3 regions of the Glutamicibacter mishrai genome follow, and region 1 is predicted to be linked to each of the others. Evidence: riboswitches for the same ligand, from Rfam matches in the RefSeq annotation. Region 1 holds a riboswitch; each other region holds the start of a gene.
The links. A riboswitch is a leader RNA that binds a small molecule or an ion and turns the genes downstream of it on or off. The one in region 1 is predicted to bind S-adenosylmethionine.
Positions count from the first base shown of each region.

Region 2: it holds a riboswitch for S-adenosylmethionine, as region 1 does, so the genes downstream of both, D3791_RS06455 (hypothetical protein) here and D3791_RS11340 (hypothetical protein) in region 1, are expected to answer to the same signal.
Region 3: it holds a riboswitch for S-adenosylmethionine, as region 1 does, so the genes downstream of both, D3791_RS12705 (bifunctional o-acetylhomoserine/o-acetylserine sulfhydrylase) here and D3791_RS11340 (hypothetical protein) in region 1, are expected to answer to the same signal.

Region 1 covers NZ_CP032549.1:2,383,604-2,393,177, forward strand. The annotation lists gene D3791_RS11315 (MFS transporter) at 1-195, opposite strand, end outside; gene D3791_RS11320 (hypothetical protein) at 764-1,048, opposite strand; gene D3791_RS11325 (DEAD/DEAH box helicase) at 1,211-4,558, opposite strand; gene D3791_RS11330 (LOG family protein) at 4,645-5,823, shown strand; gene D3791_RS11335 (VIT1/CCC1 transporter family protein) at 5,838-6,941, opposite strand; gene D3791_RS11340 (hypothetical protein) at 6,997-7,263, opposite strand; SAM riboswitch class IV at 7,277-7,389, opposite strand; gene D3791_RS11345 (DinB family protein) at 7,463-8,047, opposite strand; gene D3791_RS11350 (helix-turn-helix domain-containing protein) at 8,223-8,786, shown strand; gene D3791_RS11355 (hypothetical protein) at 8,883-9,308, shown strand; gene speB (agmatinase) at 9,525-9,574, shown strand, end outside.
Region 2 covers NZ_CP032549.1:1,357,995-1,367,568, reverse strand. The annotation lists gene D3791_RS06480 (hypothetical protein) at 1-10, shown strand, start outside; gene D3791_RS06475 (DUF421 domain-containing protein) at 90-545, opposite strand; gene D3791_RS06470 (hypothetical protein) at 545-1,081, opposite strand; gene D3791_RS06465 (4a-hydroxytetrahydrobiopterin dehydratase) at 1,264-1,914, shown strand; gene D3791_RS06460 (MFS transporter) at 2,077-2,868, shown strand; SAM riboswitch class IV at 2,947-3,059, shown strand; gene D3791_RS06455 (hypothetical protein) at 3,114-3,695, shown strand; gene D3791_RS06450 (ABC transporter ATP-binding protein) at 3,953-5,686, shown strand; gene D3791_RS06445 (ABC transporter ATP-binding protein) at 5,687-7,771, shown strand; gene D3791_RS06440 (LysR family transcriptional regulator) at 7,897-8,787, shown strand; gene D3791_RS06435 (FUSC family protein) at 8,977-9,574, shown strand, end outside.
Region 3 covers NZ_CP032549.1:2,690,145-2,699,718, reverse strand. The annotation lists gene D3791_RS12715 (SGNH/GDSL hydrolase family protein) at 1-116, shown strand, start outside; gene metX (homoserine O-acetyltransferase MetX) at 189-1,322, opposite strand; gene D3791_RS12705 (bifunctional o-acetylhomoserine/o-acetylserine sulfhydrylase) at 1,325-2,683, opposite strand; SAM riboswitch class IV at 2,774-2,894, opposite strand; gene D3791_RS12700 (VOC family protein) at 3,067-3,711, shown strand; gene D3791_RS12695 (GNAT family acetyltransferase) at 3,754-4,173, opposite strand; gene D3791_RS12690 (CPBP family intramembrane glutamic endopeptidase) at 4,192-4,947, opposite strand; gene D3791_RS12685 (phosphotransferase family protein) at 5,009-5,854, shown strand; gene D3791_RS12680 (hypothetical protein) at 5,873-6,268, shown strand; gene D3791_RS12675 (phosphotransferase) at 6,335-7,225, shown strand; gene tpx (thiol peroxidase) at 7,287-7,784, opposite strand; gene hutI (imidazolonepropionase) at 7,866-9,056, opposite strand; gene D3791_RS12660 (carbohydrate ABC transporter permease) at 9,180-9,574, opposite strand, start outside.

The DNA.
Region 1 (9,574 bases):
GTCCGGCATGAACAGCTTGCCGATGATGACTGCAAGGTAGCCGTAGACACCAACGTCGTACCATTCCATGAGGTTGCCGACGACAGTTCCGCCGATGGCCTTCTTCAGCATTGAGTCGTCAACGACGTTGACGTCTTCTACTTTCAGGCGGCGTTTTCTAAAGAACCGTTGTTTACGTGGATTTGCTGCTTCCATAGTTTCACTCCTCGTATCTTTCTTGATCTTGTCGTGGAACCGACGTCCTCCCTGCCATGACAAAGGAGCCAAAAATTACTCTCTGAAGTCATATACGGACGCCGGGCGACTCATCGAAATCGATAGATTCCTACTCGAAAAACCGCCTAAAAACGGGCTTCGAGCGATGAAACGCTTGAGCGGATAGTTATCAACTCTACCAAAAAACCGATTATTTCCCCTAAGTGGGGCGTGTCCCACGTCTCATACCAGTGGCCTTGAGATGCCTTTTCCACGCGAGGCCAACCGGCTGAAACCGTTGTAGACAATAGGCATCGAGAAGAGTTGAATGTGAAAGCTGTGTGCGGAAGCTTGGCGCCAAAAATGTGGCGAAGGCCTCTGAACGACACGGCGGGGAAACCGTGGAAAACTAAAAAATCTGCTCGTCACAGAGCTATATTGTGAGCATTTTTCATTGCTGGGCACGTGCGTTTTGTCGAACATGTTGCACCGGCTGTTGAGTTGAGGCGGACGAGACAATGCCCCAAGGGTGCCGGTGTGGCATCTTGGGGCATATTGTGGAGGATTGTCAGCCTCGTAGGCCGACAGTCGCTTCAGCATCGATCCGCAGGAATGAGGAACCGATGACGGCAAAAGCGCCGGGGATCAGAAGCATCCTGTGCTTGGGGTTGTAAAAAATCTCTTCGAGTGGAGATGCGAGTACCCGACTGACTTTCTCCAGCAGGCGATCGTTTTCCAAGGACAGGCGCTGTTGTCCAGTTTCGATGACCACACGATCTTTTTCGGTACTTACCGATGCACGCATCCACTCGTCATCGGGGGTACTGATAGTCTCCGACTTAATCAGGGACACGGTTATTACCGCCTTTATCGTTCGTTTCGCCCTAGCGAGGATCCGCTCAGGCCAGTGACCGATGGGCGCACTATGTGTGGTTTAGTGCATACCAACTGACATATTGAATATATCTCGTCTGGCCAGCAGCCGCCTCTTATTCCCAGAGAATTAATCAACCTGTTACTCGAGCAGTCCTCTGATGTCTTGTGCGGTGAGCGCCTTAGAGAACCCATCGGCTTCGTCCATAACGGTAGAGATCAACTTGCGCTTGCTTTCCTGCAACGCAACGACCTTCTCCTCGATGGTGCCCTGGGAGATCATCCGGTAGACCATCACCTGACGAGTCTGGCCGATACGGTGCGTGCGGTCAATAGCCTGGGCTTCGACCGCAGGATTCCACCAGGGATCCAAAAGGAAGCAATAGTCCGCTTCGGTCAGGTTCAACCCGAAGCCACCGGCCTTCAAGGAGATCAAGAACAGCGGCGCTTCGCCTTCCTTGAACTGCTCGATGACCTTGGAGCGATTTCGCGTATTTCCATCGAGATACACAAAATTCACGCCTCGTTCGGTGAGCTTGTCAGCCAAGACCTTCAGATAAGAAGTGAACTGGCTGAAGACCAATGCGCGGTGGCCTTCGCCCAGAACATCGTCCAGCTGATCAAACAGTGCTTCCAGCTTGGAACCCGGGACATCCGAGAGTTCAGGGTCAACCAATGAAGGTTCCAGCGCAAGCATGCGCAAGTGCGTCAGCGACTGGAAAATGGTGAAGCGGTTGCGGTCAAGGTCCTCCACCAGGTGCAGGATCTTCTGGCGCTCGCGGTTCAGATGCGTGTCGTACACATGCTGATGCTCGTCCGAGAGGCGAACCAGCAATTGCTGTTCCTGCTTTGGCGGCAGATCGAGGACCACCGATTCCTTGGTGCGACGCAACATGAATGGCTTGATGCGGCGCTGAAGCAAAGCCAAGGTGTCCTTGTCACCGAGCACTTCAATAGGCCGGGCGAACTGGCGGTTGAAGCGGCTCGTATTCAGGAAGAGCGCCGGCGCCACCAGAGACAGCAAGGCGCCGAGCTCGGACAAATTGTTCTCCATGGGAGTACCGGTCACCGCTAACTTGAAGTTGGTCTGCAGGTTCACTGCGGTGCGGTGGGCCTTGGTGGAACGGTTCTTCACGAACTGGGCCTCATCGAGGATCAGGCCTGCAAAGCGCTGGGCCTCATAAATCTCGTCATTCAGGCGCAGCAGCGTGTAGGTGGTGAGGATGACGTCGTAGTTCTCGGCCAACTCGCTGAGCTGCCGTGGCGAATTCAGCGTTCCCTCGATGCTGGTCACGCGCAGGCTCGGGGCAAACCGCTTCACTTCGGTCTCCCAGTTCGAGACAACCGAGCTTGGCGCAACAACCAGGAACGGGGCAGGAGTCTGCTGGGCCGCTGGCAGCTTGGCGCACGCCTCGCTGTCACTCCACAGCCCATGGGCATGAAGGATCAAGGCAATGGTCTGCAGGGTCTTGCCAAGGCCCATGTCGTCGGCCAGGATTCCGCCGAAGCCGCCTTCATACAAGCGGCTCAGCCAGCGGAAGCCTTCGACCTGGTACGGGCGCAATTGCGCGTTCAAGGTCTCCGGGACGCTGGCTTGCTCGCCCTCGGCTACCTTCAGAAGCGAGCGCATGCGAGCGATGAACAAATCGGCGCCGTCGATGCCTTCGGCGAGTTCATCAAGCTCTTCAAAGATGGAAATCTGGAAAACGGTGAGTTTCAGGTCGCCGTCTTTGGGCTTGTCGTTGAGTGCCTGCGCCTCGTCCACGAGGGCTTTGAGCTTCGCGAAGAGCGGCTGGTCCAGGGAGAACCAGGTATTGTCCGGCAGCTTGATCTTCATCGCGCCATTGCTCATGGCCTCGACGATCTGCGAAAAAGTAACCTCGTGGTCGCCCACGGTGATCAGCAATCCCAGATCCAGCCAGTCGGTGCGTTCGTGGTTCACCGCGTTGATCTTCAGCTGTGGAAGTTCGCGCAGCTGGCGGAATACCGGCCTGGTGCCCTTTTCATTGAGCTTCACCACAGGCAGGCTCTCGATGGCCGGCAAGATTTCGGAGACGAAGGTGATCACGCTTTCGCCGGAGTAGAACTTCGGGGAAAGATCAGGGTTCCCTGTACCGGTGGTTTGCTCGAAGACCTCGTTGATCGCGGCGCGCAGCTGCTCTTCGGCCTCGAAATCGTAGACTTCGTGCTGGTCCGGAACCCCTGGGTAGCGAACCTGGAATTCCAGGGTAGCCGAGTCGTTGGGCTCGCTCTTGTCATTCAGATCCCGCTTGTAGGTGGCTGTGGCCTGGACATAGGGAGGCTTGAGGTCGGGGAGCACCAACTCGTCGCTGGCGCTGCGAAGATCAAAACGGCGCGCCAAACGCGGGTAGGTCGATTCGAAGAAGCTGTCGATTTCCGCAACCGGGACGGTGACCGGACGCCGGTCGACGTACCAGCGGCGATGTGCCTCGGCGACCGGTTCCTGGCTCGGAGCCAACCAGATCTCATCCGGCTGGCCCAGCTGGGCGTAGAAGCCATGATCGGCGATGACGCCGCTGGGGGATTCGGAATCGAGGCTCAGGTCCTGGCCGTCGATATGCAGGATGCCGCCCAGTTGCATCTGCTGGTCGTCGAGCGTTGCCTGCATGCTGAAACTGGCCGGCTCCACGATGCGGATGCGCTGCTCGGAGCGGGTGGAAATGAGCGCGATGCCCAGTTCTTGGGCCTGCTGGAGCAGCGGCCAGAGGAGGTCCGAGGCGTACTCATCCATGAAGAGCCAGTCTTCGTCGACCTTGAACTGCAGCTGGGTATCGCTGCGGGCCATGGAGGCAAAGCGGGTGAACCAGTGGTGCTGGGAACGCAGCAGGTTCCACCCATAGGTCTTGAAGCCCAAAGTGGTCCAGCGCAATTGCCCGCGCACCCAGCGGCCCTCGGAATTGCGGACCATCGGGCGCACACCCAAACGGAAGCGCTTATTGCGGGTGGGGTGCGGGATGGTTCCGGTGGGCATCCACTGCTGCTGCTGGGTGGTGTTCTTCGCATCGAAGAGCATGAACTGCAGGCCCATGGCAACCACAGGGTCGTGCTGGGAACCGAGAAGCCCATCAGCCGGGCCAGGCTCAGAAGGTTCAAACCACGCGTCGATCTGCTGTGCCCACGCGGCCGAGTTCTTTTCTTCCGGCACAACTACCAGGCGCGGCAAAGAGGCGATCTTGTTCGAGACAATGGCCAACGCGGCAATGTGCGCGCAGATGCCTGGCTTCTCGCAAGTGCACTCGCAGAGTTCGATTTTCCAGTCGTTGCCCTCTTGCTGGACCTGGATCATCGGCGAGAATTCTTCGTCGTTGGCACGAACGGTGCCTTCGATTTGCCGAGTGGATTCATCAAATTCCACGTCAACCACGGAATTTTCTTGTGCCGCGATGTTCTTTCCGTAGAAGAACGGGACGTCGCCGAGATAACGCAGCAAGTGGCGGGCGTCGATGGTTGGTGGAACAGAATCACTCATCCTCTCATCGTTTCACGTTCCGGCCCGTGGTGAAAGTTGAAGGGCCGGTCTGTGAATAATCACTATCTATGACGTAGCGTTGACGCATGTCGCATATCTGGCCCTATTTACCGGCACGGGCAGTGAATATCACCTCGCTGATCGAGTTCGATCGCTTGGCTTCCGAGGCGTTGGCCGCAACTTCTGCCCGGGGCTTGGGCTGGCGGGTGCATCGCGTCGATCTGCGCGAGCGCGATTGTGTCCTGCGGTCCCTGGATCTATCCGAGGCGATCTTCATCGACTGCGAATTCTCCCCGCAGGGCAGGGCCTTGGTACAGGCGACGGGCGGGTTGTGCATGGGCTCCGGCCAGGAGCTTCCCTTCACCACGGGCGAGCGGGGCTTGTATAGCCCAGAGGAACTGTATTCGGGGATCCAGGTAGAAAGCTACGATCAGGTTCCGGACGCGAAGATCTACGCGTACTCGCAGCAGCACACGTCGCCAGCTGTGCGCACCTCCGATGATGCGATGGCAAGGACGCTGCACGATCATCACATCGGGCAGGCCCTCGTCTCGGAAGTGTACGAGGGCGCTTTCAAGGATTCCCCGTTGATCGGGGTGATGGGTGGCCACGCCATGGGGCGCGGGACGCCCGAATACGAACGCACCGTGGAACTCGGGCAACTCATTACGCGGGCCGGTTACGCCGTCGCCACCGGCGGGGGACCGGGAGCCATGGAAGCGGCCAATGCCGGTGCGTGGCTGGCGGACTACGATCCCAAGGACGTCCAGGGGGCCCTGAAGATGCTGGCTGCCGAACCTGATGCCATTCATCAGCGCACCGGGTGGGCCCGCACCGCGCTCGCCGTCAAGGAACGTTTCCCCAGCTCCCGGCAATCCCTGGGTGTGCCCACCTGGTTCTATGGCCATGAGCCGCCGAATCTTTTCGCCACGAGAATCGCGAAGTTCTTCACCAACTCCATCCGGGAAGCAATCCTCCTGGAGCAGTCCAATGGCGGGCTGATCGTCCTGCCCGGGGCCGCCGGAACAGTCCAGGAGATCTTCCAGGATGCCTGCGAAAACTACTACGCCACCGGGGCCAGAGTGGTTCCCATGGTTCTGCTGGGGCGCGAATACTGGACCAAGACCATGCCGGCCTGGCCTCTGCTCAAAGCGCTCGCCGCGCAGCGGGTCATGGAAGACCGGATTGCCCTGGTGGACACGGCCGCCGAGGCGATGGAATTCATCGACTCAATGAGCACCTTGCGCCGGCGCACGCGCTGGTAACGGACATCGGCCGGTCAGGCGACCTGCACGTCGAAAAGCAGGCCCAAGCAATAGGTCACTGCGGCGGCGCCCCAGCCGATGGCCAGCTGGCGCAGGCCGCGCTTGAGCGGCGAAGCGCCTGAGAGCAAGCCGACGATGGCGCCGGTGATCATCAGGGCGATGCCAACCAAGACCACGGAGATGGCGACCGCGGTCAATCCGCCCAGTCCGAAGATGTAGGGCAGGATCGGAATCACGGCGCCGGAAGCGAAAAGGCAGAATGAGGTAGCCGCGGCGCCGGTTGCCGAGCCGAGCTCCTCATGTTCGCTTTCCAATTCCTCCGCGCGTACCTCGGGGTTCAAGGAGAAGGACGGGTTGCAGTCGCAGGTGAACAGTCCCATGCGTTCGGCGACACGGTGCTCGGCATCTTCATCGTTCATGCCGCGGGCCTTGTAGATCAGCACTAGTTCGTTGGAGTCCAGATCGAGGTCGGGCGCAGCGGTCAGCGTGACCTGCGTGGGGCGCGAGGCGGTGAGCAGTTCACGCTGGGAACGCACGGAGACGAACTCGCCGGCGGCCATGGATAGCGCACCTGCCAATAGGCCGGCGATGCCGGAGAAGAGCACGAAGGTCGAGGAAACCCCGGTGGCCCCAATGCCCATGATCAGCGCCAGGTTGGAGACCAAACCGTCGTTGGCGCCAAAAACCGCGGCACGGAAGTTGCCGGAGAGCTGGGCGCGTCCCGCGGTGGCCAGTGCGCGGACTACTTCTTCGTGGACCTGTTCGTCCGCGGCCATCTGCGCGGTCGCGTCCTTGTCGTTGCGGTACGGCGAATTGCTTTCGGAACGTTGCGCCATGGCCAGGACGAAGACCGAGCCGAAGTTGCGTGCCAGGAAACGCAGGATGATGCGGCGCAATGAAGGGCGCACCGGCTTGGCATGTTCGCCGAGCTTGGTTCGCCAGTGTTCTTCGTGGCGGGCTTCGGCTTCGGCCAGTCCCAGCAGGATCTGCTTTTCCTGCCCGGTTTTCTTCTGGGCGAGGGTGCGGTAGATGGCGCCTTCGGCGACTTCATCGGCCAGATACTTTCGCCAGCGCTGGATCTGGGCGCGGGTAGGTTTGGTTGCTGACTGGTTCGACATCACGAAAACAGCTCTCTTGGCAGATCGAATTCCTTGGAGAAATCCGGTGAATAGGTCAGCTACCTACTTTAGTGGCCGGTTCCAGGGTTGGGAATTTGGCAAGGCTAAAAGCAACGGTGCGCCCCTGTGGCCTGCCGGCGGCGGCAACGGACAATCGCAGCTCGCAGGCCTCGGGGATGAAGATCGGGCGGCGCGCGCACCGGGCAAGGAGAAATTCCAGGCGTAGCGGATCGCTGACGTAGCAGATGTGCCATTGGCCGTGGACGGTGAATTGCACTTGGCCGGTCTGGCGGTCGACGATGGGCAGGACGGAATATGCCATGTGATGCGCTCTCGCTGGGTTCTTGCCCGGGCACAACGTGTGAACGGACCGCTTCTTCATCCGAACCACCCATGAATCTGGGGTTGGTGCACGGCAAGTCGGAGCTTGATGCCGTGTCTCGTGAAGCAACACCAGTGATGCTACCCGCCTGTGCTACGCGCAATGAAGAGTTGTTCCGTAATATGACCTGGCCTTCGGGCTACTGCTGGCCTCCACCGTCGGCCAGGCGGTTGATGGACTCGAATTGCTCGGCCCACTGCGCAGCGGAGTAGTCCGGGAGGTTGGGTGCTTCTGGGCGTAGTCCGGTGAATCCATCGAGCTGTTCGCGCACGATATCAAGGTGGCCGGCGTGCCGGGAGGTCTCGGCGATCATATGCACCATGAGTTGTTCCAGCGTGGTGTGCCGGCGCCGGCTCCACCAGGGCACCTCGACCGGCGCATCGAGCGGCAGCGGCTTGATCCCGGCGTCGGAGAACAGGATCGAGTCTTGATACAGGCCGATGATCTCGCCCGCGCTCAAGTGCGCTGGCGGCAGGAAGTCGGCCTGCGGATCCTCGGCATCCAGCAGGTTCTGGATGTAGGGGTCCTCCACGCTTCGGCCGAGGCACTGCGCGAAATACCCGTATTCGGTGGTGGCCAGATGATGGACGACACCAAGGATGTGCGTTCCGGTGGCGGTCAGTGGTTTGCGGGCCAGCCGGTCGCTTAGCCCCTGGGCTTTGTAGATGACGGCTTGGCGCGCGTCGCTGAGGTATTCGAGCAAAAGCTCTTTGCTGTGGTCCATGCTCAGAGTCTAATCAGCGAGCGGGACATCGAAGTGTGAAGTGTGTGAGACGCGGCATATTTGCAGGACTGGCGCTATGCTCTGTTTACTATTGGTAAACTTGCCGCGACAGGCCACTATGGCCGCCAAGATGGCCGCTGGTGTGCCGAAACAAACGACGCGATGGAGCTGACGAATGAAAACCCTGCCCGTGGAATCAAGCGGAGCCGCGATCAATATTGGTTCGCGGTTGCGTGGGGTTCGTCAGCGGCAGCGGATGACCATCGACCAGGTAGCCGAGCTTTCCGGGCTGACCAAAGGGTTCCTCTCGCGCGTGGAACGGGATCTCACCAGCCCTTCGGTATCAACGCTGCTGAAGTTGTGCGAAGTGCTCGGCATCGAGGTGGGCACCTTGTTCGAGGTGCCCGAGACTATGCTGGTGCGCTTGGAAGATGCGCCTCGGGTCTCCCTGGGTGGCGAGGGGATCACCGAGCAGCTGGTGACGCCGCGCAGTGAAAAGCGCGTGCAGATGATCCGTGCCGAAGTCGCTCCCAAGGGGGTCGGCGAGGCCGAGCTGTACTCCGTGGACTGCGAATTGGAAGTGCTCCACGTGATCTCCGGGAAGTTCACCCTGGTCCTGCCCGAGCAGCGCGTTGAGCTCCAAGCGGGGGACACCATGACTTTCCCGGGGCGCGAACCGCATAGCTGGGAGAACGAGTCTGATGATGTTGCCTTGGTGACGTGGACCTTGATCCTCTGATCCGTGGTGCCGCTATTCGGCGTGATGCCGTTCAGCGCGTATTCTAAAAAGGTGTGCTCGGCGTACGCACACCATGCGGTGATTGATAGGAGTGGCGTGGGTACTAGCGAGGTAACTGGCACGCGGGGCCAGCTGCGCTGCATCAGCTGGTGGGCCTCATTGCTTGTCGGCATTCTTGCCGGCACGACGCTGACCTGGATCCGCACGCAACGCAATTTCTTTTTCATCGGCGCGGTGATCATTGCCGTGGTGATTGTGGCTCTGGGGCTGCGGACCATCCGGCGCCGCGCTCGCTTCCCGCAGATGGCCCAAGCTCATGTTTCCTGGTCCTATGCCTTCTGGGCGGTCATTCTGCTGATCCTGGTCGGGCCAATCCAGCTGGTTTACGTCGCCGATGACTTCTCGGAGCTGATGCTGAAGTCGCTGGTTCTTTCCGCCGGCTTCACCCTCGGGATCCATGAGATCGATCGCTCGCTGGTCAATGCCAGCAAGAAGAACTATCACGCAACGCCGGCAGCCTAGGTGGCCGCTGCAGCGAAAACAGAACCCGGATGACAGATGCCGTGACCCCTGAGGGTCACGGCATCTGTGGCATTAAGCGGCTTTGCGCGTCATAGTCCCAGATTCGGTGGCTTGAGCCTTGACGTGACCTCGCCAACAAAATAGCATAATAGGAAACTGAAGTTTCATATTAGGCAACTATGGCAGTTGCCCGATGAGTGCCAGGAGGGCAAGAACATGAAAGAAGTCCGCATCGAGGAAAACGGCAATCTGGGGCCGATCAACGC
Region 2 (9,574 bases), 1.0 Mb from region 1:
AGAGCAGTAGCGGACCGAGCGCACAAAGCGAGCGGTGCCAACCTATCTGGTTGGCACCGCCCGCTTTCCCGCATTTCCGGCAACTGCGCTCAGGATCGGGACTGGGCTTCCTGGGTGAAGAAGGAAATCTTGCCGCTGGCTTCCAATATGGCCAGCCGGATGCTGCTGTAGTTCTCGATGCCTGCTTGGCGGGCCAGCATGCTCAACTCATCCAGGCCAATGCGCTCAGCATGCAGCGCCTTGCGGTCAAGCACCCCGTCGCGCACCAGCACAATGGGCCTGCCCTGCATCAGCTTGCCCAGCTTGGGCCATCGCATATTTGCATAGTTCAGGATCGCTGCGAGCACGATCATGGTGAAGGCCGCCAGCAAGCTGCCGACCAGCGAACGGTCTTCCATGGTGATGCCTTGCTGCACCAAATCGCCCAGCACCACGAAGAGCACCAGCTCGAATGAACTGAGCTCGCCGAGTGTGGACCGTCCCGCGGCGCGGGTGGCCAGCCATAGGATGATGAACGCGACGGCAGCGCGGATGACGATATCCATCAGGGGATCCTCCAGGTTCTGATCTCTAGTTCCGTTGTATTGCCCTTCACCTCGATGCCCAGCACCCCGCCGGTGCTCGGGGACCACTGATCCGAGGCGCGGCCGGTGAGCGTGGCGACCATTTGCCTGGACCCGGGCACCGGGGCCACCTCGAATTGGATGGTGCCACCTGCGCCGCTTGCTACGGACTCGGGTTCGGGAAAGGCCGAGAAGTCCTCGAAGAGCATCAGGTAGTCCTCGTTCAGCTCCAGGGTGATGGTCTCGGGCAACGGCTCGGCAGCGGTGATTTCAATCCTCAGCTCGATTTCATTTCCGGCTCTGATCACGGTGGGGAGCTGCACTTCGGCCGTGAAGCCGTCGCCGTCGTTCACCACGGTCTTCTCCTGGGCGAACAGGCCGAGCAAGGCAGCCACGACGATGACCGCAACCGCCAGGAGCGCGGCACGGCGCAGCCGCCGGCGCTTGCGATTGCTATGCGCAGATTTGATGTCATCCAACGTCGAATCATTGATCTCGGCTTGGAAGATGTTCAGCATGGAATTCAGGCCTCCTTGCGCTTTGCCATCGAGGCTAGGCCGTCCCGCCCGCGTACGGGCAGGTAGCGCATCAGTTCACAGGAGACATCCAGATCTGGCACTGATGGAAACCTGTGCCTTCAGGAAATCTCCTTGAGGTGAAGCGGCACCGGTGCCATCGTGTTTTCAAGGAGGAGATACGCATGGGCAGCAACGACATTCTCAGTGACCAGCAGATCAGCGACTATCTGGAGGACCTGCCGCATTGGCGGGAAATCCCCGGCGGCATAGCCGCCGTTTTCCAGACCAAAACAGCGGCATCCGCCATCGAGCTCTTCAGCGATATCGCCGGAGCCGCCGAAATGGACAACCACCACCCGGACGTGGACTGGCGCTACAACCGCGTCTTCGTCACCACTACTTCCCATGACGCCGGAGGGCGGGTGACCACCCGGGATATCGCCCTGGCACGCAGGATCTCCGAACAGGCCCGGGCACTTGGCGCCACTTCCCGCCCGGGATTGATCCGCACGGTGGAAATCGGCATCGATACAGCCGACCGGCAGCAGGTCGCCGCGCAGTGGGCCGCCGGCCTGGGATACAAGCAGCAAGAAGACGGCAGCCTGGCCGACCCGAACCACCGGTTGCCTGCCATCTGGTTCCAGAAAACAGAAGACCCCAACCCGAACCGGCTGCACCTGGATGTGTGGGTCCCTTTCTCCGAAAGCCAGCCGGTGCTCGAAGCGCTGGGCAGCGAAAGCACCGAGCTCGATAGCCAGTACGCCCCCAGCTTCACCGTGGCGACGGATCGGCAGGGCAACAGGTTCTGCATCTGCACCGAGCAGGACCGCTAGCGGCGCCGGCGCTCGCCGAAGTTGCTGAATATTGCATTCAACCGGTTGCTGGACTGCCTGTCCAGCCGGGGGATAGATTGAAATCACCGAAGCCAGCTGAGCCATGTCGGCTAACCGCAGCTAAGCGCGAAGCAAGGGAACCCAGTAGACGGAACCGCGCTCGTGGAGATCTTCGTGGTCACCGGGCTGCTGTTCTTGCAGATCGAGGTGCGCAGCCGCAATCCGTTCGTGAACCTGAAGGTGTTCTCCGTCGGCACCTTCACCGGCGCCAAGCTGTCCAACTTCCTGCTCAATGGCGCCGCTGGCACGCTGATTGTCTCGCGGGGCCTGGTCCAGGTGGCGGCCGGGATGTCCTCGCTGCAGCCCGGCCTGCTGACTCTGGGCTATCTGGTGGCCATCCGTGCCACCACCCGCGTGGGGGAGAAGCTGCTGCAGCGCTTCGGGCCGAAGAAGCCGCTGCTCTGGGGGTCGATGATCACCGGTCTGCGCATCCTGATGTGCACGATGACCTTCCTGTATATCGACCAGTGCATCGTGCTCTCGGTTATCGGCTTTACGTTGTTCGGCATCGGTCTGGGTTTCCATGCCACGCCGTCCACCGACGCGGCGTTGTCCAATGTCTCCGACGGCGAGGTGGGCTCCGCGTCCGGCATCCACAAGGTGGCTTCGTCGCTGGGCAACGCCATCGGCGCGGCCATCTCCGCGGCCATCTCCGCGGCCCTGTACGTGGCTGGACGGGCCATGGATCCGGCAATGATCCAGTCCTGGGGCCTGTTCATTGGCCGCCAGGACAATGTGGCGTCGCGCTTCGGCGGCGCCATCGGCCTGCTGTTCAACGTGCTGATGGTGGTCATCGCCATCGCGTCGATCATCGTCACCGTGCCGCCGGAAAAGAAGAAGGACAGCGGGAAGTCCCAGCACGACGAGGTGGCACCTCCGCCAATCAGAGACTGATCGAATCGCTTGTCTTGGGCCGGTGCTGCGCACCGGCCCAAGACAAGCTGTCGGTGGTGCCCAGTACTATTGAAGCAAGCTCACAGAATCGCGGCGCTAAGTACCTGGCTGGCCGGGTGGCAACCCTCCTCATCGAGCGGGGTGCCCCAGGGGAAGATCCGGTCCGGGAAGCCATCCCGGGCAAGTCGATCGGCTGTGCTGATCCTTCGGGATGCCGCGCCGCCTGGAACGAAGGCGAGGATGCCGTGGGCGCCATTCATGAATACACGACAGGGAATCCGCAGGGAACCGACAGCGAGCGGAAGTGGCACAGCGTGCTGCTGGACGATCCTTTCCATGCAGGATCGCGCACCCTCCAATCAGGAGGATTCCTGGCCTTCGAAGCCGAGAAGCAACGTGGTGGACTACCGGGGTTGAACCTGCCCCATGTCCACGAATATGTGGCCCGCTGGATTGCCTCCGGGTTCACCCCGGAACTGCATTGGGCAGCCAGCGCGGGGCTTAAAGCCGCGCTGGGGCATGCCCGCGAGCTCTGCAGAAATTTTGAGGGCCTAGATCGCCTGGAGCAACGGCTGGAACTGCTCGGGATCAAAGCCAAGAATCCGCAGCCGGGCCAGAGATGTCTGCGGGTGACCGGCAGGACCCGGACACTGGCCGAAGCAACATGGAAGAACGGGCGCGGCCTGAGCACATCGTGCAGCTGGTGCCCGAGGCCTGGACCGGCTTCCCGCGGCTGCTGTGCTTCGAACGCCCGTCCGTGGCCTTGTCCGAGTACATCCGAGGGAACTACGCCTGCGAGGTTTCCGGTAGCGTTCAGGCGTAAATGAGCGTAGATTTCCGGCGGATGAAAGTCCGCCGGAAATCTCGGCTCTTTGCGCTATTTCCATAACCTATGATTAACGCCACCATCCCCGGAATTCTGCCGTTAATCGAGCGTTAATCACTGGTTGGCAAATATCAATCGGAAGGATGATACTAAGTGTCCAAGCGGAGCGCTAGACTGGCATTCGCTCTTCAATCACCGCGCCCTTAATCCGAAGTGGCCTGGTGCCGGAGAGCCTGATGCCAGCGAGGATTTTTCCACATGCTTCTCAAGCTCATCTTGAAACACTCCAAGCCTTATACAGGCTGGATCATTGCCGTTATCATTTTGCAGTTGGCCACCACCATGGCCACTCTTTATCTCCCCAGCCTCAACGCCAAAATCATTGACGTCGGCGTGGTGAACGCGGACGTCGATTACATTTGGCGCACCGGCGGACTGATGCTCATTGTCGCTCTGGTCCAGGTGGCCACCGCCGTGGCCGCCGTGTACTTCGGAGCCAAAACCGCCATGAGCGTGGGCCGTGACATCCGCCAGTCGGTCTTTGAAAAGGTCTCCACCTTCTCGGCCCAAGACGTGAACAAATTCGGCGCCGCCACCTTGATCACCCGTGGCACCAACGACGTACAGCAAATCCAGATGCTGACCCTGATGGCGTTGAACTTCATGATCAATGCCCCCATCATGTCCATTGGTGGCGTGGTCATGGCCATCCGCGAAGATCCCGGACTGTCGTGGCTGGTCTGGGTCTCCGTGCCAATGGTCCTGATTGTTGTTGGCCTGCTGGTCATCAAGTTGATGCCGCTGTTCCGCGACATGCAGACCCGCATCGATGGAATCAACGGAGTGCTGCGCGAGCAGATCACCGGTATTCGCGTGGTCCGCGCCTTCGTTCGCGAAAACCACGAAACCGAACGCTACGACGATGCCAACCAGAAGCTCACCGATCTGGGCGTGAAGGTCGGCAACCTCTTTGTCCTGATGTTCCCGGCGATCACCATGATCTTGCACCTGTCCACCGCGGCAGTGCTCTGGTTCGGTGGCCACCGCGTGGATAACGGCCAGGTTGAGGTTGGCGCGCTGACCGCCTTCTTGCAGTACCTGTTGCAGATCCTGATGGCCGTCATGATGGGTACCTTCATGGCCATGATGATCCCTCGCGCCATGGTTTCGGCCGACCGCATCTCCGAGGTCCTTGATAGCGAACCGTCCATGCAGGATGCCGCCGACCGCGAGGTCCAGCTGCCAGCACCCGGCACCGTCGAATTCAAGAACGTGACCTTCGGATATCCCGGAGCCGAGGCGCCGGTGCTCTCCGATATCTCCTTCACCGCCAAGCCAGGGCAGACCACCGCCATCATCGGTTCCACCGGTGCCGGCAAGACCACCCTGTTGAACCTGATTCCGCGACTCTACGACGCGACGGAAGGCGAAATCCTCATCGGTGGCCTGCCGCTGAGGGAACTGGGCCGCGAGACGATCTCGCAGAACATTTCTTCCGTGCCGCAGCGTCCGTACCTGTTCTCCGGGACCATCGCCAGCAACCTGCGTTTTGGTGCTCAAGAGGCCGAGGAAGAAGATTTGTGGGAAGCCCTACGTATTGCGCAGGCCGACGGATTTGTCGCCGAGCGTGAGGGGCAGCTTGAGTCGAAGATTTCTCAGGGCGGTACCAATGTCTCGGGTGGTCAGCGTCAACGACTGTGCATCGCGCGCGCCTTGGCGGCCAAGCCCAAGACCTACCTCTTTGATGATTCCTTCTCAGCACTCGACGTGAGCACCGATGCCAAATTGCGTGCAGCCTTGGTAGAACCTACCAAGGATGCCGCGGTCATCATCGTGGCCCAGCGTGTTTCCACGATTACCGAGGCAGACCAGATCCTGGTTCTGGACCACGGCGAAATCGTGGCCCGCGGAACCCATGAAGAACTGTTGGAATCCTCGGAAACCTACCAAGAAATTGTGACGTCCCAGCTGAGCGTGGAGGAGGTGGCCTAAGTGGCGAAGAAACAGAAGAACGCGGAACCAGAGCAGCTTGATAGCGAGCTCGCCGCAATTGACGAATTTGAAGTCGCCGCCGGTGCAGATGACTGGAGCGGCGGTGCGCCAGCACGCAAAGCCGAGCACTTCTGGCCATCGGCCAAGCGCCTTGTAGGGCTGATGTCCCCTTATAAGTGGGGCATGGTTCTGGTCTTCGCATTGATCACCGTGTACGTGGTGCTCTCCGTGGTGGCCCCTCGCGTCCTGGGCAAGGCCATGGACGTGATCTTCGCCGGCTTGATCGGCAAGAACATCCCTGCCGGAACCCCGGCAGACGTGGTCATCCAGCAGCTGCGCGACTCGGGCCAGGGCACCCAGGCGGACATGCTCGCCAAGGTGGATTTCGTGCCTGGCCAGGGCATCGACTTCACCCAGCTCTCGCAGTTCATCCTGATTGTGCTCTCGATGTACTTCGTGGCCTCGGTCTTCTCGTGGGCCTCGGGCTGGCTGTTGAACAAGCTGGTCATGCGCGTGGTCTACAACCTGCGCAAGGACGTCGAGGACAAGCTCAACCGCTTGCCGTTGAACTACTTCGATACCCGCCAGCGCGGTGACGTGCTCTCGCGCGTGACCAACGACGTGGATAACATCCAGAACGCATTGCAGCAGGCATTGAGCCAGTTGGTGCAGTCCATCATGACGGTCATCGGCATTGTCATCATGATGTTCGTTGTCTCCTGGCAGATGGCACTGATCGCTCTGGTGGCGCTGCCGCTCTCCGGTGTTGCCGCCGGTGTGATCGGCTCCAGGGCGCAGAAGCTGTTCACCGCGCAGTGGAAGAACACCGGTGCGCTCAACGGCCAGATCGAGGAATCCTTCTCCGGCCACGAGCTGATGAAGGTCTTCGGCCGCGAAGATGACATGGTTGATCGCTTCACCGCTCGCAACGAAGAGCTGTACAAGGCCAGCTTCGGCGCGCAGTTCGTTTCCGGCATGATCATGCCAGTGATGAACTTCGTGTCCTACCTCTCCTACGTCGGCATCGCCGTTGTTGGAGGTTTGCGCGTTGCCTCGGGCGCGATGAGCCTTGGCGATGCCACGGCCTTCATCCAGTACTCGCGCGAGTTCACCCAGCCGCTGGGTCAGATCGCCGGCGTGGCCAATATGCTGCAGTCCGGTGTCGCCTCGGCCGAGCGGACCTTCGAGCTGCTGGATGCCGAAGAGCAGGATCCAGAAGATGCCCAGGCCACCTTGCCTGAGCGGACCGATGGCCACGTGTCCTTCCAGGACGTGTCCTTCTCCTACACCCCGGAGAAGCCGCTGATCGAGAACCTCTCCTTCGACGCGGATCCAGGTCATACGGTGGCAATTGTCGGCCCAACCGGTGCTGGCAAGACTACCTTGGTGAACCTGGTCATGCGCTTCTACGAGTTGAACTCGGGCAAGATCATGGTGGATAACCACGACATCACCCAGCTCTCGCGGGCTGATCTTCGTTCCAAGGTGGGCATGGTGCTCCAGGATGCGTGGCTGTTTGGCGGCACCATCATGGAGAACATCCGCTACGGACGACTGGATGCCACCGATGAGGAAGTCATCGAGGCGGCCAAGGCGACCTTCGTGGACCGCTTCGTGCGTGCCCTGCCAGATGGCTATGACACCATCATCGATGAAGAGGGCACCAACGTCTCTGCCGGTGAGAAGCAGCTGATCACGATTGCCCGCGCTTTTGTGGCCAACCCATCCTTGCTCATTCTTGATGAAGCGACTAGCTCGGTGGATACGCGTACCGAACTGTTGGTCCAGCAAGCGATGGCTGCCTTGCGCAGTGATCGCACAAGCTTCGTGATTGCCCACCGCCTGTCAACGATCCGTGACGCTGACACCATTTTGGTGATGGAAGCCGGAAAGATTGTGGAACAGGGAAACCATGAGCAGTTGCTCAAGACCCAGGGTGCGTACTACCGGTTGTACCAGTCGCAGTTCGCTGGTCCAGCTGAGGATGTGGATGCAAATCCTGATACCGCGGCAGTGCCTTCGGTAACTGCTGGTGCGCCGGTCGTTGCTGACGCGGCACCTGAAACCAAGGAAGAAACCGAGTAGCTCCTACTTCGCGGTTAGCCCCGACTCGGGCAGTTGATTCAACTGCCCGAGTCGGGGCTTTCTCTTTGACCAAGACTCGGGTCATCGATGGCAACAGTACACTGCGAAGGTGATGCAATGGAGTCATGATGCTTCGACAGCTGGAATACCTGATTGCGCTATCACGCGAGCAACACTTTGCTCGCGCAGCCGAGGAATGCGCTGTGTCTCAGCCTGCGCTCTCCGAAGGAATTAGAAAGCTCGAAAAGGAACTCGGGGTGCCGTTGGTCCGCCGTGGCCATGCCTTTCAAGGACTCACCGTCGAGGGGCAGACCGTGCTCAAGTGGGCACGAAAGCTCGTCAAGGATCACGAGTCACTGAAACAGGAAGTTTCGCATCACGAAGCCGGGCTGAACGGAACCCTTCGGGTAGGCACGGTTCCGGCGGCGTCATCAACCGTCGTGGCACTGACCAATGCTTTCGCCCGAGAACATCCACTGGTGAACATCAAGGTGCAGGCAAGTCTTCATTCGGCCGAGATCGTTCGACAGATCCGAAACTATGAACTTGATGCCGGGCTCATTTATGCGCAGCCACAAGACGTGGAAGGGCTGCGGAGTTTCAGATTGTATTCAGAAGAGCATGTGCTTCTTACTTCTCCGCAGATGCAGATCAGCCCGGAGCAGAGCTCTTGGACTCAAGCATTGCAGCTTCCCTTGTGTCTTCTTGATTCCTCGCTGCGTGGGCGACAGGTACTAGATCAAGCGCTGTTGCAGCACGGGCTGAAAGCAAAGCCACGAATTGAGTGCGACTCGATCGTGACCTTGTTGGCGCATGTTGCCACGGGGCACTGGGCGAGTATCGTTCCGCGCCAATGGTTGCCGCCGATTGGAGACCTGCCGGATATCGTGCAGACCCGGCTAGATGACCCGAAAGTTACGTCGGAAATTTCGTTGGTCATGGAAGATGAAGAACCGTTAAGTCTTATGTCTCAAGCGTTAAATCGGTTAATTTTTGAGATTTTTCCCCAAGAATAAATCCCTCTGAATAGTGATGATAAGCATGGCCGATGAATCAATTGGTTCTAATTGTTTGATCTGATCAAGTGAAATCCTCGAAGCTAAGTGCAGAAACCCCAACCGCCCCGGCGGTGGATTCCCTGTACCGAGCAAAGAGGAGAGCGTCATGGAACGCATGGTTGACCCGAAGGCCGCACGGTTCTCGTGATGGCCGAACGTTCACCGTTTTCGTTGAGCCTCTTGCCCTCTCTTCGACACAAGCTACGGCCAAACACACAATGGCAACTATTTTTGATCTCGCACAGCCCGGAACTCCGACCGGCACTTCGGGTGGGTTTAGGACTCGGTATTCCAGGCACCGCGCTGTTGTTGACGGAGCGCAGCGATCTTCTGGCCTATGCCGTCTTCGGATCTGTAGTCGGGATGTACGGGCGAGACCCGCGCAGATTACAACGGCTTAAAGATCAGCTACTGGGAGCGGCGCTGATGCTATGCGCCGGAATCTGTGGCATCGCCGTGGCACCACTGGGACTGCACGGATGGACTTTGTTAGCCGGCGGCATATTTTGGGCTGTACTGAGTTCAGTCGTGGCAGACCGCCACGGGGTGAAGCCCGGCGGAGCATTCTTTCCGCTCTTTGCCTTTGGTGCATTAGGTACCCTACCGGTGGGTGAAACCATTGCCATCGACGGGTTAATCGCTTTCGTTGCCACGGCACTGTTCAGCATTCTCTTGGGACAAATGGCGCGCTTCGGACCAGCTGCCGAACACGGCATAAAGACCCTGCCCATACCGTGGCCAAATA
Region 3 (9,574 bases), 310 kb from region 1:
GCCGGTTGCGCCACCAGTCCTCAGGCGATGGCATTACCCCCAAGCGCCCGTCGGCTGCGCCATTCACCGCGCCGAAGCCCAATGATTCGCTGGGCGCCGGCGACAGCGCGCAGTAACCGGGCATTAGACAGCACGAAGGGACAGCGTCCACCGATCACTGGTGGGAGCTGTCCCTTCGCTTTATGCTTCTAGCGGCTGAAAACCCGGCTGCGCAAGACTCCGTCGAGCTGGCTGGCATCGGTCAGGAAGCCATCGTGGCCGATCGGCGAATCGATGTAATGCACCGTCGTGGGGGTCGCCAAGTTGGCCGCAAGCATCTCGGATTGCTCCGGGAAATACAGGCGGTCCGAGTTGACCGCGGCAACCACCACGTTGACCTTGTCCAGGCGCGCCAAGGCGACCTGCAGCGACTCGTAGCCGCGGGCCACATCGTGGCTCATCAGCGCCTCGGTCAGCACCAGGTAGCTGTTGGCATCAAAGCGGTTCACCAATTTGGTGGCCTGATGATCCAGGTAGCTTTCCACCTGGTAGCGGCCGCGCGGGCCGTCCAGCTGGCCTGTGGGCTGCTCGCCGGGCTGCGCGGTGCGCCCGAAGCGGGCCTCCAGCTCGGCTGCCGAGCGGTAGGTGATGTGCGCAAGGCGCCGAGCCAGGCCGAGCCCGGCATCCGGACGAGCCCCGTTGCTGTAGTAATCGCCGCCGTTGAAGTTCGGGTCCAGCCTGATGGACTGGGCCTGCACCTGGGCGAAGGCGATCTGTTCGGCCGTGGCTTGGGCGCAGGAAGCCATCACCACCAGGTTCTTGACCTGTTCGGGGAATTCGACCGCGTACTCCAACGCTCGCGCGCCACCCATCGATCCGCCGATCACCGCATGCCAGGAGGTGATTCCCAGCAATTGCGCGAGGCGGGCTTCAAGGCGCACCGAATCCTTGATGGTGACGAACGGGAAGCGTGAGCCGTAGGGCACGCCGTGCTCGTCGAGCGAGGACGGGCCGGTGGATCCATTGCAGCCGCCGACCATATTCACGGCAAGCACGAAGTACTTATCGGTGTCGATCGTGGCCCCGGGGCCGACAAATCCGTCCCACCAGCCAGCGCTGTGCGCGTCGCCTTGGGCAACATGGGCGTCGCCGGTCAGCGCGTGCATTACCAGCACGGCGTTGGACCGGTCGTCATCCAAGGTTCCCCAGGACTCATAGGCCAGCTCTACCTGCGGCAGGTAGCCGCCGAATTCGAAGTGGTGCTCACCGACGGCACTACGGCGCATCATGCCGTCTTGGCCGCCGGCGAGCTGTGGTTCTTCGGTGGTTGCAATGGATGCCATTCCTAAAGGGTTTCCTGCAATTCCTTGTTATCGCCGGCCGCGGAATCCAGGGCGGCAACAGCGTTGAAGCCCAGTTCCAAGTCGGCGAGGATGTCCTTGATGTTCTCCAGGCCGACGCTGATGCGGACCAGGCCGGGGCTTACGCCGGCGGCGATCTGATCGGCCTCGGAAAGCTGTGCGTGGGTGGTGGAGGCCGGGTGGATGGCCAGCGAGCGGACATCGCCGATGTTGGCCACGTGCGAGTGCAGCTCCAGCGCGTTGACAAACGCCTGTCCGGCGGCAGCGCCACCGGCAAGCTCGAAAGCGATAATCGATCCGGCACCGTGCTCGGAATACTTCTTCGCGCGCTCGAACCATGGCGAGGAGGCCAGGCCCGCATAGGCGACCTTCTGCACCTCGGCGCGGGCTTCGAGCCAGCTGGCTACCTCGCGCGCATTTTCGCCGTGGCGCTCGATGCGCAGGGACAGGGTTTCCAGCCCCTGGGCGATCAGGAAGGCGTTGAATGGCGAGACTGCGGAGCCCAGGTCGCGCAGCAGCTGCACGCGCGCCTTGAGGATGTAGGCCAGGTTGGCGCCGAGGATGCCGTCCACGCCCAGATCGCGGGCGAAGACCAGGCCGTTGTAGGACTCATCGGGGGTATTGAAGCCCGGGAAGCGCTGCGGGTCCTTGGCGAAGTCGAAGTTGCCCGAGTCCACGATCACCCCGGCGATCGCGTTGCCGTGGCCGCCGAGGAACTTGGTGGCCGAGTGGATCACGATGTCGGCGCCGAATTCGATCGGGCGGATCAGGTACGGGGTGGCCAGGGTGTTGTCCACCAGCAGCGGCACGCCGTTTTCATGGGCGATCTTGGCGACTTCTTCGATGTCCAGCACGTCTTGGCGCGGGTTGGAAATGGTTTCGCCGAAGAACGCCTTGGTGTTCGGGCGGACCGCGTCGCGCCAGTCCTGCAGGTTATCCGGGTCGGCCACGAAGGTGACTTCGATGCCCAGGCGCTTGAGGGTGTGCTTGAGCAGGTTCTGGGTTCCGCCGTACAGGCTGGGGCTAGCCACCAGGTGGTCGCCGGCCTCGGCGAGGTTCAGGATGGCGAAGGTGGTGGCGGCCTGGCCCGAGGAGAGCAGCAGCGCTCCCACTCCGCCTTCCAGATCGGCGATCCGGGTTTCCACCGCGTCGGTGGTCGGGTTGCCGATGCGGGTGTAGATCGGTTCCAGTTCCTGCAGGGCGAAGCGGGCGGCGGCGCTTTGTGCGGTCGGGAAGACGAAAGATGTGGTCTGGAAAATCGGCAGCGCGCGTGCGCCGGTGGTCGGATCCGGGGTTTGGCCGGAGTGGATCTGACGGGTTTCAAATGACCAGTTGTTGCTCATGGTTTCCTCCAAATAGCGTTTCATGACTATGGGGGTACACCACTGAGAAGACACCGACAGGAAGCACCTCATCAAGAAGTCTTCCAGGGTTACCCGCGCTTGTCCTTAGCCGCCTTGTGCAGCTAAGGGCCAGGTCTTCACCCGGGGCACCCCACCGCGGTTGGAGGGTTGCCGCCCAGTAAGCCGGGGCTTGTTACTGGGACTCATGACCTGTTTCCAGTGTGCCCGAAAACCGAAGATCTTTGCAATGCAAGCGCCCTGAAATGGTCGCAATCGGTCATATTTCACATACTTCGCGCTTTTGCCGCAGAGAATTCGATTCAGCAAAAAAGATTAGGGTCGCCTAAGTAGAGACTGCGGTCACATGTTGCCATGATGGCTTCATGATGAGGCTAGATCACGTTAGTTATGCCTGTGGCCCGGATGGGCTGCTGCCAACCGCGCAAAGAATCTCCGAGTCGCTCGGCCTGGAGTTCGTCAAGGGAGGCGTGCATCCGAGGTTCGGGACGCGCAATGTCATCTTCCCGCTCAAGCATGGACAGTACCTGGAAGTCGTTGAGGTGCTGAACCACCCGGCCAGCGACAAGGCCCCCTTCGGCCAAGCGGTGCGGGCTCGTTCGGAGCTCGGTGGCGGCTGGATGGGCTGGTGCGTTTCGGTGGACGATCTATCCAGCGCCGAAGACCGGCTGGGCCGCAAGGCGGTTCCGGGCAACCGCAAGTTCCCCGATGGCCGCGAGCTGACCTGGCAGCAGATCGGCATCAAGGGCTTGATCGCCGACCCGCAATGCCCGTACCTGATCTCCTGGGACGAGGAAGCCAAGGACCTGCATCCTTCCAAAGCCTTGGAGCCGGCCGGGGCGATCAGCGAGATCACCATTGCCGGCTCCCGCGATCGGGTGCTGGAGTGGCTGGGGCAGCCGGAAAACGTGCACCTGGGGGCAGTGACCATGGCCTACCAGGCGCCCAATGGCACTCCGGGCATCATGTCGGTGACCTTCGAAACCGAGAACGGCCCAGTGGTGTTGTAGTACATTGGCAGGTGGGGACAATGGCGTCCCCACCTTTCATTTTTATGCGCCGGCATCCAGGCGCTTGCCCAGGGCAAGGATCTGAAGATCGGTGAACCCAAGACGCTCGTAGAAGCCACGCACCGCGGTATTCTCGCTGCGCACCATCAGCTGCACCTTGGGCACGCCCCGCTCGGCGAGCCAGGCGCAGGCGGCATCCACCATCGTGGCGCCCAGCCCGGAGCCCTGCCTCTGCGGGTCCACCGCCACGTAATACAGCCAGCCGCGGTGCCCATCGTGGCCGGCCATCACGGTGGCCAGAACTTGTTCATCTTCGATCATGGCCAGCACCGTGGAGGTGGGGGTTTCCAAAGCGCGCCTGGCATCGGCGTAGGGATCGTTCCAGGGCCGGGTCAACCCGGTGTTTTCCCACAGCGCCACAGCATCGGGAATCTGTTCTTCAGCCAGCTCGAAAATCTGCATTCTTGCAGTTTATCCGGGTTAGCCGCCGATCCCGATCGCCGGGCCGATCAGCGCATATCCGACAAATCCGATGGCATCAAGCAGGAAGTGCGCGATCACCAGCGGCATTACCCGACCGTACTTGTGGTAGACCCAGCCGAAGACCACGCCCATGAGCATATTGCCGATCATCGGCCCCACTCCCTGGTAGAGGTGGTAGCTGCCGCGGATCACCGCCGAACTGATGATCGTGGTCCACAATCCCAGCTGCAGTTTTTTGGCGTAGCTGAACAGGAAGCCGAGCATCAGCACTTCCTCGAGCACCGCATGGCGCACCGCCGAGAGCAGCAGCACCGGCACGCTCCACCAATAGTCCCCCAGATTGGCCGCGGACAGCGCCGTGGTGATGCCCAGCGCCCGGCCGGCTGCGTAGACCCCCAGGGTGCCAAGCCCCATGGCCAGGAAAAGCCCTGTGCCGGCCAGGGCGTCGCGGCCAGGTTTGCGCAGGTCAAAACCGATCTCGCGTGTGCCGAGGCCCAGGCTGCGCTTCATCAGATACAGGGCCAGCGCCACCGGCACCAGCGCGAAAAGGATATCTAGCAGCTGGTAGGACAGGTCGAAGAATTCGCGGGTGCTCAGCTGGTTGTTCAGCGAGGTAGTCTGTTCGCGCAGCGGACCCCGCGTGGCCTTATCGGCAAAACTCATGATCGAATAGATCGCGCTCTGCCCCAGCGACAAGGCAAGGACCAGGGCGATCTCGAACTTCAGGATCTTGGCATTCACGTTCTCGATCATAGGCTGATCAGGCTGTGTGCGGGCTTTGGTAGCCTGAAGGTAGCGAATTAAAGGAGCATCTGTGTCCCGTCCTGCCACGGAAGAAGAACTGTCGATCGCCCGCCGATTGCGCCCCGATCTTTCCTGGGAGCACGCGTCGGTCAACGAGGGCGGACAGTTCCACAAGGTGGTGATCGCCAATCCGGACTCGGTGATCCGCATGGCTCGCACCATCGACGCCACCGAAGAAATGCCGCGCTCGATCAAGCTGCTTGAGCTCGTGTCCGATCAGTTGGACTACCAGATCCCGGTGGCGACCTCGCAGATCCAGACGGTGGACTCCCTGGGCTCGGTAGCCATGTCCTTCATCCCGGGCAGCGCCCATGAACCGCACTACGGGGACCCCAAAATCTTGGGCAAGCTGGTCAGCGACCTGGCCCAGGTCGAGCTTGAACCGCTGCGCGAGCACCTGGCCTCCCCTTTTGCCTTCCGCGGCTCGTGGACCGATGAGCGCCAACAGCAGTGTTTTGATGCTTTGCCTGAAGAATTGCGCGGCCCGGCCAGCAGCCTGTGGGCGCAACTCGATGAGTTGGCGCAGGTGCCGCCGAGCCTGGTCCATGGAGATCTGGCCGGGCACAATATGCACTGGGTGGATGAAGAGCTGATCGGCATCCTGGACTGGGATCTGGCCGCCGCCTGGGATCCGGCGCTGAACACCGCGTACTTGAGCCTGTGGCACGGGCTGGAGATGGTGGATTTGATTGCGCCGAGCCCTGATGAAGCGCATCGGGCGAAGATCTGGCTCGGGCTGATGAGCCTGGAGCGACTCTCGGATACCCTCTCGCGCACCGATGACCCAAGGATCGATAAGCTCTTGCGCAAGATCGGGCCGCGGATTGAGAATGCCGCGCAGGCTGTGGGGAGCTGAACATTGCGAAGTAGGTCCGTGGTACCAGCCGCTTTGCTGGCGATGGTTTCCCTCTGCCTTGGCGGATGCTCCGCCAATGATATTCAGGCTTCAGCCGACGCCCTGCACCAGGAGCATGAATTGGTATCCATTGGAACTGAGGTGACGCAGCCGAATCAAGAGTTATCGTTGGGTTTCCCACTGAACGGTGGACAGTATTCTCTGGCCATGCAATGTTCTGGTGAGGAGAGGTCGTCCACGATTGAATGGAACACCAGCGATAGCACGGACCACGGGGAAATCAATGTTCCCTGTTCGTCCGACGGAAACGTGGTCCACCAGGAAATTACCTTGGGCAGCTATTCGCAATCTCTCAACTTTGTCGCTGCTGAACTGCAGGGGCAGCGATTACAAGTCTCAGTGGCTGATTCATAACGTGCAGGGGAATTTTGAGCCACCAATTACAAAATCAAATTTCCGTAGCCAACGGACAGGAAACAGATGTCTTACCCAGTAGCGATCAGTGCCTCGACGGCGGCCACGCGCCTGGCCAATCGACGAGGAGCGAACGACATATTCCTTGCTGGCGAGGGTGTTGAATTTCTGTTTTTCATCGCGGCCACGGAAAAACGGCGCGAAAGTTACCGTGTCCCGCGTGCACGAGTTTTTGATACCGCAAATAATCCGAAGATTCCGGCGCGAGACCTTCAGCATAAGGAGCTGAAGCTCAGCGCGTGGGCGGTAGATCACGGCGTGCCTTCTGCCCGTCCGGAGCAATTGGTTGTCCAAGATGGCTATCCGGTGTTGATCACAGAAATCATCGACGACGATGGAACGCCCTTAGATCAGCATGCCGTGGGCGCCGTGCTGGCACAGATGCATCAGCAGGAACCACCTATTGATGAAGCCAGCCAACACGCGAACATTTATCGTTACCTCGGCCAACGCATTTCTCATCGTTACTCGCGGCTCAGCGCACAACATCAGATGCCCTCGTTGCCCCAGGAAACAGCGCTGATCGCACTACTTGAAAAGTCATTACGTCGAGTCAGCTTGTTGCACATGGATATCCGCCGGCAGAACATCCGAGTGATAGACGGCGCACCCAAAGCATTAATTGATTGGAGCAACGCGCTGACTGCGGCACCGGAAGTGGAACTCGCCCGCATTCAGGAATACTCGGCCATCACGGAAAATGGACTGGACTACACGGACATCGTCGAAGGCTATCGGCGGGAATCCGGAGTGGTTGACGAATCCACCGCGGCATGGAGGATTCTGCGGCTGGACGCGGCCCTGATGTTGGCGGGAGTTTTCACGTCGGTGAGTCCAAGAGAAGAGTTGGCCCAACTGTTTTTAGGCAGGACCTGCGAACTGCTGCGCGAGCTGTAGTCTCGGCCAGGTACAGCAAAGGCCCATCCAAGCTCGAAGCGTGGATGGGCCTTTGTGCGGTTTAGCTCAGTGCTGCGATTGCTGCATCGTAGTCTGGCTCGGTGGTGATCTCAGGAACTACCTGGGTGTAGGTCACCTTTCCGGCTTCGTCCAAGACGATGACCGAGCGCGCCAGCAGGCCGGCCAGCGGGCCGTCGATCTGGGTGACGCCGTAGTCCGAACCGAAGTCCGAGCGGAAGACCGAAGCGGCGGTGACGTTCTCGATATCCTCGGCACCGCAGAAGCGGCCCAGTGCGAATGGAAGGTCAGCGGATACGCACACGACGGTGGTGTTCTCCAGGCCGGCAGCCAGTTCGTTGAAGCGGCGAACGCTGGCAGCGCACACGCCGGTATCAACCGATGGGAAGATGTTCAGGACAACGCGGCGGCCAGCCAGCGATTCGCTGGTGACATCTGCAAGGCCGGTGTCGGTGAGGGTGAATGATGGAGCCTGCGAGCCTACGGCTGGCAGTTCACCAATGGTCTGTACGGGAGTTCCCTTAAAAGCAGTATTAGCCATGGTTCTTGTCTATCACGAATGGCTAATTGACTGCCAGATTTTCGGCGAACCGGTCAGAACAAGTCGGCGGTTTGAACTGCCTCAGAACACCAATTGGCCAGCGCGGTACACGCTGTGGGTCAGGTTCATCCCGGGACGATATGCCAGGTGCGCGGCAGCCGGCGCATCAAGAACGAGCAGGTCTGCACGCTTACCGACTTCGAGAGATCCCACTTCGTCTTGGACTCCGAGGGCCAGCGCTCCCCCGTAGGTGGCAGCCTCGATGGCTTCGGCCAAGGTCAAGTTCATCTGCAGCACCGCGGTGGCCACGCAGAAGTTCATATTGCTCGTGTAGCTGGTGCCGGGATTGCAGTTGCTGGCCAGCGCGATAGGCACTCCGGCGTCCAAGAGCTCTCGACCTGGTGCCAGAGGCTGACGGGTGGATAGGTCGCACGCCGGCAGGCAGGTGGCGACGGTTCCTGGCTTTCCGGTTCTTCCCGCCCGGTCCCAGCGCTCCCAGCTTCCGGCAAGCGCCTGGATATCGGAATCATCAAGATAGTTGACGTGGTCGACCGAGTGGCTGCCGAATTCAACTGCCAGCTTTACGCCCGGGCCTGGACCCAATTGGTTGCCATGGACTTTGGTAGCGATCCCGCGGCTTTGGGCAGCGTACAGTACTCGACGGGTTTGCTCTTCATTGAAGGCGCCGCGCTCGCAAAAAACGTCGACGAAGTCGATGTGCTCGGCTACCGCTTCGAGCATGGGGCCTGCGACAAGTTCGGTATATTGATCGGCGTCGGAACCGGAAGGGACCAGGTGCGCTCCGAGGAAGGTCAGGGTATCCACCATCGGGCGGCCTAGCTGCGCGTGGCGCAGTTCTTCGGCCAGCTCCAGGCCATAGCCGGTTTTGGTTTCCATCCAGGTGGTCCCCATGGACAGGGCTTGGGCGCGGCGGGCGGAGACGAGATCGGCGAGCTGTTGATCGCCCAGGCTCCTGGTGGCTGAGGTGGTCACCGCGATGCCGCCGGCAGCATAGGATTGGCCGGCCATGCGGGCGACGAATTCCTCGGCGCGGTCGCCTCCGAAAATGAGGTGGCTGTGCGAGTCGACCCAGCCCGGGAGCACGCTGCGCCCCGAGAGGTCGGTGATGGCATCGGCCTGCGGGGCATCTGCTGCTGGACCGATCCAGGCGATCTTATCGTCCTCGATGAGCACCGCGGCATTTTCCAGCACGCGTCCGGCAGCATCAACGGTGGATAGTTGCTCGATATTCGCCAGCAGTGTTGTAGCCATGTTCCGAGCCTACTTCCCCGGCCCGCGCAGGTCTGCGTTCAGCATCGATTCAGATCCGGGATTTCAGACAGAGCGAGGGTCCCGGAAAAATTCCGGGACCCTCGATGTGCCTGGAGCTTGCCGCTACCCCTTGGTGGCACCTGCCAGCAGGCCACGGACGAAGTAGCGCTGCAGGGCGAAGAAGACCACCAGCGGGATGATCATCGAGATGAAGGCACCGGCGGTGAGCAGTTCCCAGGATTGCCCGTAGGTTCCCGACAGATCCTGCAGCGCCTTGGTGATCGGCAGGCCGCCGCCGGAAGTGAATACCGTGGCGACCAGCAGGTCATTCCACACCCAGAGGAACTGGAAAATGCCAAAGGAGGCGATCGCCGGCATCGAAAGCGGAAGGACGATTTTCGAGAAGATCTTGCCATGCCCGGCACCGTCCACGCGGGCCGCCTCGATCACTTCGTCGGGGATCTCCGAGATGAAGTTGTGCAGCATGAAGATCGCCAGCGGCAAAGCGAAGATCGTGT